DNA from 4 places in the Streptomyces sp. G7(2002) genome. Region 1 is predicted to be linked to each of the others. Evidence: riboswitches for the same ligand, from Rfam matches in the RefSeq annotation. Region 1 holds a riboswitch; each other region holds the start of a gene.
The links. A riboswitch is a leader RNA that binds a small molecule or an ion and turns the genes downstream of it on or off. The one in region 1 is predicted to bind cobalamin.

Region 1 (3,203 bases):
CGCGCGAGGCCGAACCGGGCCAGTGGCTCGATTACCTGCTCACCAAGCTCGCAGCGGCGGGCGCACCGGACGACCATCTGGCGCCTCTGCGGAAGGCGCGCGCCACTGGGGGCGGCCGGAAGCTGCCCGGCCGGCGGGCCGCGCTGCCGGACCGCGGTATCGACCCCGGCGCGCTGCTCGACCTGCCGGGGCGCCGGGTGCGCGCCATCTGGACGCCCGGTCACACCCCCGGGCATGTGTGCCTCCACCTGGAGGAGGAGCACCCCTCGGCGCGGACCCCCGGCTTCGGCCGGCTGTTCTCCGGCGACCACCTCCTGCCCGGCATCACCCCGCACATCGGCCTGTACGAGGCCCCGGACGACGGTCTTGGCGCGCACGATGGCGCGCACGAAGGGGAGAGCCTGCGGGAGGGCACCGACCCCCTGGGCGACTACCTCGACTCCCTCGAACGCGTCGGCCGGCTCTCCCCCGCCGAGGTGCTGCCCGCCCATCAGCACGCCTTCACCGACGCCGGTGGCCGGGTGCGCGCGCTGATCGCCCACCACGAGGAGCGGCTGGCCCGGCTGAGAGCGCTGCTCCAGGAACCGCGCACCGTCTGGCAGCTCGCCGAGACCATGGAGTGGAACCGCCCCTGGGAGCAGATCCCGTACGGCTCCCGCAACATCGCCGTGTCGGAGGCCGGGGCCCATCTGCGCCGTCTGGTGAAGCTGGGGCATGCGGAGGGGGTGCCGGGCTCCGATCCGGTGACCTACCGGGCGGTGGGGTAGCTCGGTCGTCTCGCCGTCGCCTTCTGTGGCGAGGCGAGGGGCGGGTGTGGCGAGGCGAGGGGGCGGGCCGCTTGACGTGTGCCCGGCGCCTGGCCTCTTCGGCGCCCCGGCAGCAGGTTCGGTGCCCAGCACGTTCGGCACCCCGGCAGGTTCAGTGCCCAGCTCGTACCCGGTCCTCGTCCCTCCGGCTCGTCCGGCTCGTCCGACTACCGTCCCCCCGGCTCCCGTCCCCCCGGCTCACGCCCGGCTCATGCGCGGCTCCCCCCGGCTCGCGCCCACTTCCGTCGGCTCGTACGTGCGAGCGAGCGCCCGGCGGGTGCCGGTTAAGGTGTGCGGGACAACTTCATCCGTACCCGATCGGGGGAAGCCGGTGGAAATCCGGCGCTGACCCGCAACCGTGAGGACGGCCCGTCCGTACCGCGCCGGCTGGACCGGCAGGGACGGCCGTACGAGCCGGAGCACCCGAGGGGGCACGACCAAGGCTCCCGCCACCGGAAACGTCCGCCACACGGACGGCCGGTGCGCGGCACCGTCGAGGTATACGGAGCTGAGCCCGGTGCCACCGCGTCGCGATCCGAGGGGATCGGCGCGCGGGTGGTCGGCCGAGCGTGGCTGCGTACATCGCCGCGACCCGACCCGAGAGGCACCGACCCGATGGCCCCCATGGCTTCCATGGCTCACCAGGCCCCCCTGACGCACCCCGCCGCCTTCCTGGCGCGCCGCGCCGCCACGGCGCTGGCGGCCGCGGTGGTGCTGGGCACGGCCGCTGCCCCCGCCGCGTACGCCGACTCCCCTTCCGCGTCCCCCACGAAGCTGCCGGACGGCCTGTACGGCACCAAGGACCCGAAGTACGACGGGGTCTGGCGGCAGTCGCTGGCACTGCTGGCACAGGACACGGTGGGGCTGCGGCCCGCGGCGTCCGCCGTGCGCTGGCTGGTCGGGCAGCAGTGCGCCGACGGCGCGTTCACCGCCTTCCGCGCCGAGCCCGGCAAGCCCTGCGACGGCAAGACCATGCGGGACACCAACCAGACGGCCGCCGCCGTGCAGGCACTGGCCGCGCTCGGCGGGCACGGTGACACCGTGAAGAAGGCCGTGGGCTGGCTGAAATCGGTGCAGAACGAGGACGGCGGCTGGAGCTCGATGGCCGGTTCGCCCAGCGACGCCAACTCCACGTCCGTGGTCATCGGCGCACTCGCGGCGGCGGGCGAGAAGCCGCAGTCCGTGACGTCGAAGAAGGGCGACAAGACCCCCTACGACGGGCTGCTCACCTTCCAGCTGGGCTGCGACGCGAAGGAGGGCGAGCGCGGCGCGTTCACCTTCCAGCTCAAGGGCGCCGCCCCGAACGCCGACGCCACCGCGGCCGCCGCGATCGGAGCGCTCGGAAAGGGCTTTGTCGTCGCGCCCGCAGATCAGCGCGCAAAGGCCCCGGTCAAGCCGCTGAACTGCACGGATGCCGGGGGCGAGAAGGCAGGCAAGGGCGATCCGGCGCAGGCCGCGGAGGGTGGCGACGCCTTCCTCGTCGCCCAGCTCGACAAGAACGGGCAGCATCTGCTCTCCGCGATGCCGGGCGCCGAGAAGCAGCCCGACGTCGGCAACACCGCGGATGCCGTGGTGGCGCTGGCGGCCGGTGGGCACGGTGCCGCCGCGGCGAAGCCGCTGAAGTGGCTGGAGAAGAACGCGGCGGAGTGGGCCGAGCAGAGCGGCCCCGCCGCATACGCCCAGCTGGTGCTGGCCGCGCACGCCACCGGCACCGACCCGCGCTCCTTCGGCGGCACCGACCTGGTGGCAGCGCTCAACGCCACCGGCCCGAAGCCGGCCGCCGCGCCGAAGAAGGACGCCGGGGACTCCGACGACTCCGCGGACGGCGGCGCCATCAGCGTGTGGTGGGTCATCGGCGTCGGCCTCGCCATCGGCGCCGGCATCGGGTTCCTGCTGAGCAGCCGGAAGAAGAACCAGCTCTGATGCGGCGTTCCAGGATCGCCGGCGCCGTGCTGCTGGCCGGTACGGTCACCGGCCTGGCCGCCGGGCCCGCGCAGGCGCAGGAGTACCGCTACTGGTCGTTCTGGGACGGCAAGGGCGGCTCCTGGGCGTATGCCACCCAAGGGCCGGCCACTCTGCGGCCGGCCGACGGCGCGGTCGAGGGCTTCCGTTTCACCGTCGGCGCCGACTCCGCCGCGGCCGGCAAGCCGCGCGGGGCCGCCGACTTCGACGCGATCTGCCGCGACACCCCCGCCAAGGACGGCCGTAAACGGATCGGCATCGTCCTGGACTTCGGCACCGCGGCGGACGCGCCCGGCGGGGAGCGGCCGCCGAAGGCCAGGGCCGAGTGTGCTCAGGTGTCGGAGGACGCCTCGGCGGGCGAGGCGCTGGCGGCGGTCGCCGGGCCGCTGCGCTATGACGCCAACGCCCTGCTGTGTGCCATCGCCGGCTACCCGA
Region 2 (3,203 bases), 2.7 Mb from region 1:
GCGGCCGCGGATCCCACAGTGGATCTACGTCGCGTTCGGCAGTGTCTGCCGTCCCACCACCACTCACCGCAGCCAAGGCGCTGACCGAAGTCCGAGGACGGGCATCGGCGTGTCACGGGGACGCACGAGACGGGCTGGAACTCCTGGTACGCAGCAGCGGGTTGGGGGCTGCGGTCCGCACCGGGTGCCTCGGCCACCAGCCCTAACGGTCCCATCGGTACGACCGCGCCTACCTCAACAGCTTCCGGCCCGACTGGCCCGACTGGCCGACGTCATGACGTACGCCTGCACCTGCAGCTGGACCTCGGCCCGCGGATCCAGGACGCCCGGCTGGACGACTACGCCCGACTGCTCGCCGCCCAGGGGCTGCGCCGCAATTGCGGCGCCCACACCCGGGTGGCCACTACATGCCAGTTCAGGGACGGCCCAAAGCCGTGAGCCGAGACGTCACGACGGCCAGATGATGCGACGTCGCCCAGGCTCGCCACTCCGTCCCGCCGCCTGCTTTCGCCCGCTGCCGTTTCGCACAGTCCTGCAAACGAGCGTCTCCCCACGACGTGCCCGCGCCGGTGGGCGGCCAATGAGGCGAGGAGACCAGGTCACGACTGAGGGTGAAGAAGTCGTCGTTGCCGGGACGGATCTTTGGATAGACGAAGACCTGCCAGTCTGCCGCCGTGGTGTAACGCATGTTGGGATGCGGAGTCCCACGAGTCCTCAGCGGCATTCGCGGGTGCGTTACACCGAAGTCGCCGAAATCAGGAAAGTTTCCACGCCACCGATCGCAAACCTGCTTCCAGAGAAGCGCGTCTTCCCTCACTACCGGCGTTGCTCGTCCACGTGGGAAGTTCGCCAGATTGACCGGGAAGGCACCGGCGGCCACGCACTCATGGCGCCAAGGCCAACGCGCCATGTGATGGAGAGTTTCCAGCACCTCAACTGTCAGTGCCGCCCTTCTGTCCCGAGAATGCACGGGTCCGGCGTCAATGAGCAGATCGATTTCCTCCGGAACAGCGTGGAGTGTGCGGAGCATCTCGCGGACTCGTGCATCGTCCGGGCGCAGTTCTTGTGCATCACGAGCCGACGAGATGCGTAGACAACCGCCCTGCTGGTGCCACGCCATCACCGCACGAACCTCAGCGAGCGTCTCATCGGTATCAGTACCTCTGAAGACCGGGCGCATCGCGACCTGCCGCTGGCTCAGTGACTCACCGACCCGCACCATCGGACCGCCCACATCACCTTTGAGCACCCGCACGGCCGGTAAGGCTCCGCAATCGACCGTGAGGACCATTCCATTCGGAACGTAGTCCATGGCACGGTTGCAGAAGGTCTCCAGAAGATCTCGAACGTCGCAGTCGGGCACGACCTCCATCACCGGGCGTATCTGCGACTGCACCTCCGCCGACGCATGTCCCAGTGCCAGAAACTCCCCCACCTTGCCCTTGAGAATGGGAACGTAGGCCACCGGCTCCCCCAAGCACAGTACGCACTAAGCCAGTTGAAGTACCAATCACTACTCCCAGAATGACGCATCGTTCCCATACCCGACAGAGTCTCGAATCAGCCATCCCGACTCAAAGTGCAGAATCAAGGTCTGGTTCACGGAATGCGATCCGCCTTGTCTACCCTGGACCGGCAGCTGGTTCGCCCCGTCCGCCAGACGGGGTGTCGCAAGAGGGAACCCGGTGGGAGTCCGGGACTGCCTCGCAGCGGTGAGTGGGAACGACCGCCGTCATGAAGCACTGGGCCCGCATGGGACCTGGGAAGCGACGGTCAGTAGGTGTCCGGTCCTTCGGGATGTGCCCATGAGTCCGAAGACCTGCCACTGCTCGTGCGGGGTGTATCGCCGCGCACGGATTCACGCGTCCCGGCAGCGGGACCGCTGAGCGAGTGGTGTGTTCCACCCAGCCCTGCGCAGAGCGGGGGCGGGCGGGCCCGCACCCCGTTCGCGGCCCGGCGCCGGCCCTCACGACGACTCGCGAAGGAGAGTTTCGTGCCCGGCGAACCGAGCATTCCCTCCAGCCCCTCCCCCAGAGCGCCCCGCCCGAGCGGACCCTGTGTCCTGCTCAAGCATGGTGAGGTCTTCCTCAAGGGCCGCAACCGGCACCTGTTCACCGAGCGGCTGCACGACAACCTCCGCGGCGCCCTGCGCGGCATCGGCGGTTCCACATGGATCAAGTCCGGCCAGAACGTCACCGTGCTCGGCGGCGAGGTCCCGTTGGACGACCTCGTGGAGCGCGCCCGCCGGGTGATCGGGTTCAACTCGGTGGAGCCTGCCCTGCGCGTTCCGAGCACCGTGTCGGACATCACCGAGACAGCCGTGGAGGCGCTCGCCACCGCTCGCGCGGAACGGCCCGGAATCAGTTTCGCCGTGCGGGCCAAGCGGCGGAACAAGAACTTCGAGATGACCTCCTCGCAGTTCGAGCGCTTTCTCGGGGCCCGTATCCGGGAAGCCCTCGGTCCCCTGCCGGTGAACCTCTCCAGCCCGGATGTACTGGTCTCGGTCGAGATCGACCACAAGGAGAGCTACGTCTCCTGGACCCGTCACCAGGGGCCGGGCGGACTGCCCGTGGGCTCCAGCGGACGCGCCCTGGTACTGCTCTCCGGCGGCTACGACTCGCCCGTGGCGGCCTACCGGGCGATGCGCCGCGGACTGCGCTGCGACTTCGTGCACTTCACCGGCGCTCCGTACACGAACGCCGCTTCGGTCTACAAGGCTTACGCCCTCGCCCGTGAACTCAACCGCTACCAGCCCGGTGGGCGACTGCACGTCATCGCGCTCGGTCACGCACAGAAGCAACTGGCCATCGCGGGGGCCGGCCGGCTCCAGGTCGTTGCGCAGCGAAGGCTGATGGTTCGCGCCGCTTCCGCGCTGGCGGACCGGACCCGGGCTGAGGCACTGGTGACCGGCGACAGCCTGGGGCAGGTGGCCAGTCAGACCCTGGCGAACATGGCCGCCGTCGACGAGGCGGCAACCCTGCCGGTGCTGCGGCCGCTGGTCGGCTGGGAGAAGCAGGAGATCATCAACGAAGCCCGGTCCATCGGCACCGCGGAGATCTCCGTGCTGCCGGACGAGGACTGCTGCAAGCTCCTCGCACCGCCCCGGGTCACCCTCTGCGCCGGGCTGACCGACCTGCATACGGTGGAGAAGCGCCTCGACCTGGACGACGTGGTGGACGGCCTGCTGCGCGACATCCAGGTCA
Region 3 (3,203 bases), 1.7 Mb from region 1:
CTGACGTCGGCGGGCAAGCCGTCGAGGTCCGCCTCGGCGCGGATGGTGGCGAAGGACTGGCGGTAGATCGTCGCCCCGTCCTTCTCGTAGTCGAACGCGGTCACTGTGGCCTCGGGGTTGTCGGGTACGGGGCGGTTCTGGAGGTGGGGCATGGCGCTGTGGGTCGGGGGTGGTTCATGAGGTGGTGGGGCAGGGAGCTGCGGGTCGGGGCGGTTCATGAGGTGGCGGGGCAGGGAGCTGCGGAGGGTGCCGCCGGTGCGGGGTGCGGGACGGGTGCGCTCTGCGGCTGTACTACGGAGACGCGGTAGCCCTCCGCCGTCGCCAGCACATCGACCCAGGCGCCGTGCGGGTGGCCGCAGCGGCGTTCGCAGCCGGACCAGTACACGGGGAGCCGGCGCAGGGCGGCGGGCTGCGGTCCTGGCTCGCCGGGGACAGGGGTGCCCGCGGTGACGGCGGCCGTCGCGTCGGCCCGTACATCGGTACGGGACTTGGCGCAGCCGGGGCGGCCGGTGCAGGCGCCGACGCGGTGCCAGGGGGAGTCCGGGTCGGTGATCAGTCCGGCGGCGGACAGTTCGCGCAGGCGGGGAGCCGCCGTGTCGGCGGACAGCCCGGGGATGACGACGCCGCGCCAGGGGGTGAGGCGGAGCGCGCCGGCACCGTCCTCGGCGGCGACGGCGGTCAGCAGACGCCACTGGGCGACCGACAGCCGCCCCAGCGGCGCGAGGACGGAGAGCGCACGGGCGCCGTCGGTGCCCTCGATGACGCCGGGGGCGGAGGAGTCGGCGTACGGGACGGAGGCGGGGGGCGGGGCGGATCCGGCGTACGGGACGGACCCGGTGAACGGGACGGACTCGGCGCACGGCGCGGAGGCGGGTGCGGGCGCCCCGGTCGCGTCGGGGGTACCGGTCACGTCCCCGGCCCCGGCCACCGCCGCAGCCACCTCCCCGGCCACCTCCGCGCACCCGATGCCCGCCGCGCGCAGTCGCTCCGCGACGGCCCGGGCCGTCAGGCCGTGTCCGTCCGGGAGTTCACGTACCCGCCAGGCGCCGCTGCCGCTCGCCGCGGCGGCGGTCAGGAAGGCCTCGGCGGCGGTGAGGGCGGCCCGCGGGGCGTCCGGACCGGCGATCCGCAGCGCCGCCGGATCGTCGCCGACCCGCAGCAGCGCGGTACCCCCGGCCTCGGCCGGGCACCCGGCCCCGGACAGATCCCCGGACCCGGCCCCGCCCCGTTCTGCGACCAAGCTCACATCCCCGCCGAGTGCCGCCACATCGCCCCGTCCGTCGTCCAGGACGAAGAGGAATCGGCCCGACAGCGCGGTCGCGGACTCGCTCGCGCAGAGCAGTCCGTCCAGCTCACGGGCCCACAACCGCACGTCAGAAGGGGTGTGCCGGTCGAGTCCGGCCAGCGGCGAGGCGAGGATGTTGCGGACGCGTTCGTGGCGCTCGGAGGGCAGCAGGCCGGCGTCGCGCAGCAGGGCGGCGAGCCGGCCGCCGCAGCCGTCCGCCAGGCCGCGGAGTTCCGCGTTGCCGCGGGAGGTGAGCGAGAGGTGGCCGTCGCCGAGCCGGTCCGCTGCGTCGGCCAGCGCCTCGGCCTGACGCACCGTCAAGTCTCCGGCGGGCAGCCGCACTCGGGCGAGGTGGCCATCGGCGGCGGAGTGCAGCCGCAGCGCTCCCGGGCAGGCGTCACCGCGGTCCCGTATGGGCGGTTCGGCACCTTGGGGCCGTATCGAGGGGGAGGGCGGCATGGCCGCGAGCATACCCACGGAGGCGGGTGGCTCATCGGGGCCGGATCCGGCCAAGCTCCCGGTCCGGATCCGGGTACGGAGGCGCGCGCCCCCCGTCCCGCCGCGGCCGGTCCGGAGGCCCGCTTACCTCCCCCGTCCACAGCCCTTACTATGCAGGTCGGTGGGTCGGCTGGCCCATCGACGCCAGCGACGGCGCAGGGTCTTACGGCCCAAGGGAGGAAGCCCGGTGAGAATCCGGCGCGGTCCCGCCACTGTGAACCCGGCAACTGCCGGGTGAGCCAGGAACTCCCGCCGTCCATACGACCACCCGGGGCGCGGATACCCCGAGGAAGGCCTGCGCTCGCATGCTTCTGCTGCTGTCGACCTCCGACACCGACCTGCTCAGCGCCCGCGCGGCCACGGGTCCCGTGCCGTACCGGCTCGCCAACCCCGCCCGCCTCGACGTCGCCGAACTCCCCGCGCTGCTGGAGGGCACCGACCTCGTCGTCGTACGCCTCCTCGGCGGCATCCGGGCCTGGGAGGAGGGCCTGGAGGTGCTGCTCGCCGAGGACCAGCACCGGCCGGTCGTCGTGCTCACCGGTGAACAGGCCCCCGACGCCCAGCTCATGGAGCAGTCCACGGTCCCGGTCGGTATCGCGGCCGAGGCGCACGCCTACCTCGCGCACGGCGGTCCCGCCAACCTCGACCAGCTCGCCCGCTTCCTCTCCGACACGGTGCTGCTGACCGGCCACGGCTTCGAGCCGCCGGAGCCCGCCCCGTCCTGGGGCCCGCTGGACTGGGAAGGGCGCAACGCGAGCGGCCCGCTGGTCGCCGTGCTCTACTACCGCGCGCACCACATGAGCGGTAACACCGCTTTCGTCCGGACCCTGTGCGAGCAGATCGAGGCGGCGGGCGGGCGCGCCCGGCCGCTGTTCGTGGCCTCCCTCCGCGCCCCCGAACCGGAGTTGATCGAGGCGCTGGGGTCCGCCGACGCCCTGGTCACCACGGTCCTCGCGGCGGGCGGCAGCAAGCCCGCCGAGGCCTCCGCCGGCGGCGACGACGAATCCTGGGACGCGGGCGCACTGGCCGCCCTGGACGTGCCGATCCTGCAGGCCCTGTGCCTGACAGGGCCGCGCAGCGCCTGGGAGGAGAACGACGAGGGGCTGTCGCCGCTGGACGCCGCCTCGCAGATCGCGGTCCCCGAGTTCGACGGCCGGCTGATCACCGTCCCGTTCTCCTTCAAGGAGGTCGACGAGGACGGTCTGCCGGTCTACGTCGCCGACCCCGAGCGCGCCGCCCGGGTCGCCGGGATCGCCGTCCGCCACGCCCGGCTGCGCCACATCCCGGCCGCGCAGAAGCGCCTCGCGCTGGTGCTGTCCGCCTACCCCACCAAGCACTCCCGTATCGGCAACGCGGTCGGCCTGGACACCCCGGCCAGCGCCGTGGCGCTGCTGCGCCGTCTCCGGGCGGACGGCTACGA
Region 4 (3,203 bases), 4.3 Mb from region 1:
TCGCTCGCCGTACGGCGGTAGGTGGAGCGCCGGTCGTCGATCTCGGCCCAGCGGTCGCCGTAGACGTTCTCGATGATGCCCGGCTCCCGCAGGAAGTCGTGGGGGAAGCCCAGTGGCACCGCGCTGGTCCGGTCGAGCCGGGCCAGCGCGTCGGCGTCCAGCGTGATGCCGACGGCGCCGAGGTTGTCGAGGAGCTGGCTCTCCTTGGTGGCAGCGATGATCGGGATGATGTTGCCGGGCCGGCTGCGCAGCCACGCCAGGGCCACCTGCGCGGGGCTCCAGCCGCCCTGCTCGGCGATCTCCAGCACCGCGGTGACGGTCTCCTCCTCGTTGTGGTCCCGCACGGTGCCCGCGTCGACGGTGTCCAGCCGGCCCGTCTCGCCGCGGCGGTACTTTCCGGTGAGCTTGCCGGCCGCGAGCGGCGCCCAGGCCAGCACGGCCAGATCGAAGGCGCGGGCCTGCGGCAGCAGTTCGCGCTCCGGCGTCCGCTCCAGCAGGTTGTAGCGCAGCTGCGAGCCCGCGAAGGCGGTCCAGCCGCGCAGCTCGGCAAGGGTGTTGGCCTGCGCGATCTCCCAGGCGGGCCAGTCGGAGACGCCGATGTAGAGCACCTTTCCCGAGCGCACCACGTCGTCGAGTGCCCGCATCACCTCCTCCACGGGAGTGAAGTTGTCCCGTGCGTGCACCCACAGCACATCGAGGTGGTCGGTGCGCAGCCGGTCCAGGCTCGCCTCCACCGACCGGACCAGGTTCTTGCGGTGGTTGCCCGCCGCGTTCACCTCCCCCTTGCGGGTCGCGCAGGTGTACTTGCTGGCCAGGACGAAGCGGTCCCGGCGGCCTTCGAGCAGCTCACCGAGGATTCGCTCGGAGGTGCCGCCGGTGTAGTTGTTGGCGGTGTCGATGAAGTTGCCGCCCGCCTCCGCGTAGGCGTCCAGGATCCGGCCGCTGGTGTCCTTGGGGGCGCCCCAGCCCCAGTCGTCGCCGATGGTCATGGCGCCCAGACTCAGCTCGCTCACCCGCAGACCGGTCCTGCCGAACAGTGTGTAGCGCACGGTGTTCCCTTCGCTCAGCGACAGCTGCAGATCGTGCGCCCACGCTAGGAGCTGGAGCGCACTCCAGGGCAAGCGACGGCGCCGCGGGCGGGGCCGCGCGGCGTCCCGGCGGTGGCCCATGTCACCCGCGGGAGCCCCGGCCCCGGTGTCCGATCCGGGCGCCAGCGCCTAGGGTGGCCGGTGCAACTGGTTCGCCCTGCCCGCCAGGCAGGCGCGTCGCAAGAGGGAACCCGGTGGAAATCCGGGACTGCCCCGCAGCGGTGAGTGGGAACGACCGCCGTCATACGCACTGGGCCCGGCCGGGTCTGGGAAGCGACGGCCAGTAGATGTCCGCCTTCGGCGGACGTGCCCGCGAGTCCGAAGACCTGCCAGTGCCCCCGCGCCACCGGTGTGCGGGGTGATCTCGGTGACCTCGAGGGCGGGTCGGCGGACACATCGGGCGGGCACGGCCGGCGGCAGAGCGCCGGGGCCCGCCAGGTTTGCCGTCCCTTCGCGTCCTCGACCCTCCCGGGGTCCATGGAGACACACTCGCGAAGGAGAGTTCCGTGACCAGCAGGTCCGCAGCCGCGGCAGCACGAGCGACCGTGCACGGCTACCCCCGTCAGGGGCCGAACCGTGAACTGAAGAAGGCCATCGAGGGCTACTGGAAGGGCCGGGTCGGCGCCGACGCCCTCCGCACCACCGCCGCCGGGCTGCGCCGCGACAACTGGCAGCAGCTCGCCGGGGCCGGCGTCCACGAGGTGCCGACCGGCGACTTCTCGTACTACGACCACGTCCTGGACACCAGCGTGATGGTCGGCGCGATCCCGGCCCGGCACCGCGCCGCGGTGGCCGCCGACCCCCTGGACGGCTACTTCGCGATGGCCCGCGGCACCCAGGACGTGACGCCGCTGGAAATGACCAAGTGGTTCGACACCAACTACCACTATCTCGTACCGGAGTTGGGGCCGGACACGGTCTTCGCCGCGGACTCCGCCCAGCAGGTCGGCCAGCTGACGGAGGCGCTCGGCCTGGGCCTCGCCGCGCGCCCGGTCCTCGTCGGGCCGGTCACCTACCTCCTGCTGGCCAAGCCCGCGCCCGGCGTCGCGGCCGGCTTCGATCCGCTGACGCTGCTCGACCGGCTGCTGCCCGTCTACGCCGAGGTGCTCGCCGATCTGCGGGCGGCCGGCGCCGACTGGGTGCAGCTGGACGAGCCGGCGCTGGTGCAGGACCGCTCCCCCGCCGTGCTCAACGCGGCGGCCCGCGCCTACCGCGACCTCGGCACACTCACCGACCGCCCGCAGCTGCTGGTCGCCTCGTACTTCGACCGGCTGGGCGAGGCGCTGCCGGTGCTGGCCAAGGCGCCCGTCGAGGGCCTGGCGCTGGACTTCACCGGAGCCGCGGCCGGCAACCTCAAGGTTCTCGCTGCGGTCGGCGGGCTGCCCGGCAAGCGGCTGATCGCCGGCGTCGTCAACGGCCGCAATGTGTGGATCAACCACTACGAGAAGTCGCTGGCCACCCTGGGCACGCTCCTGGGCCTGGCCGGGCGGGTCGATGTGTCGTCCTCCTGCTCACTGCTGCACGTCCCGCTGGACACCGGCGCCGAGCGGGACATCGACCCGCAGATCGCCCGCTGGCTCGCCTTCGCCCGGCAGAAGACCACGGAGATCGTGACGCTGGCGCGCGGGCTGGCGCGGGGCACCGACACCATCGCGGCCGAACTCGCCGCCAACCGCGCGGACCTGTCCTCCCGGGCAGGCTCGGCGCTCACCCATGACCCGGCGGTGCGCTCCCGCGCCGCGGCCGTCACCGACGCCGACGGCCGCCGTTCCCAGCCGTACGCCGAACGTGCCGCCGCCCAGCGCGCGCACCTCGGGCTGCCGCTGCTGCCGACCACCACCATCGGTTCGTTCCCGCAGACCGCCGAACTGCGCACCGCCCGCGCCGAGCTGCGGGCCGGGCGGCTCGACGCCGAAGGGTACAAGGAGCGGATCTCGGCGGAGATCCGCGAGGTCCTCGCCTTCCAGGAGAAGGCCGGTATCGATGTGCTGGTGCACGGTGAGCCGGAACGCAACGACATGGTGCAGTACTTCGCCGAGCAGCTGACCGGCTATCTCGCCACCCAGCACGGCTGGGTGCAGTCCTACGGCACCCGCTATGTCCGGCCGCCGATCC

Region 2: another riboswitch for cobalamin. It lies ahead of thiI (tRNA uracil 4-sulfurtransferase ThiI); the one in region 1 lies ahead of NUT86_RS13070 (prenyltransferase/squalene oxidase repeat-containing protein).
Region 3: another riboswitch for cobalamin. It lies ahead of cobN (cobaltochelatase subunit CobN); the one in region 1 lies ahead of NUT86_RS13070 (prenyltransferase/squalene oxidase repeat-containing protein).
Region 4: another riboswitch for cobalamin. It lies ahead of metE (5-methyltetrahydropteroyltriglutamate--homocysteine S-methyltransferase); the one in region 1 lies ahead of NUT86_RS13070 (prenyltransferase/squalene oxidase repeat-containing protein).

The regions. Positions count from the first base shown of each region.
Region 1 covers NZ_CP102609.1:3,179,543-3,182,745, forward strand. Annotated here, with positions in the region: gene NUT86_RS13065 (MBL fold metallo-hydrolase) at 1-767, shown strand, start outside; cobalamin riboswitch at 1,077-1,198, shown strand; gene NUT86_RS13070 (prenyltransferase/squalene oxidase repeat-containing protein) at 1,422-2,729, shown strand; gene NUT86_RS13075 (SCO2322 family protein) at 2,729-3,203, shown strand, end outside.
Region 2 covers NZ_CP102609.1:503,214-506,416, forward strand. Annotated here, with positions in the region: gene NUT86_RS02240 (beta family protein) at 416-1,465, opposite strand; cobalamin riboswitch at 1,623-1,841, shown strand; gene thiI (tRNA uracil 4-sulfurtransferase ThiI) at 1,994-3,203, shown strand, end outside.
Region 3 covers NZ_CP102609.1:4,854,261-4,857,463, reverse strand. Annotated here, with positions in the region: gene NUT86_RS20410 (precorrin-8X methylmutase) at 1-104, opposite strand, end outside; gene cobG (precorrin-3B synthase) at 215-1,756, opposite strand; cobalamin riboswitch at 1,894-2,054, shown strand; gene cobN (cobaltochelatase subunit CobN) at 2,089-3,203, shown strand, end outside.
Region 4 covers NZ_CP102609.1:7,446,126-7,449,328, reverse strand. Annotated here, with positions in the region: gene NUT86_RS31750 (aldo/keto reductase) at 1-1,049, opposite strand, end outside; cobalamin riboswitch at 1,235-1,422, shown strand; gene metE (5-methyltetrahydropteroyltriglutamate--homocysteine S-methyltransferase) at 1,595-3,203, shown strand, end outside.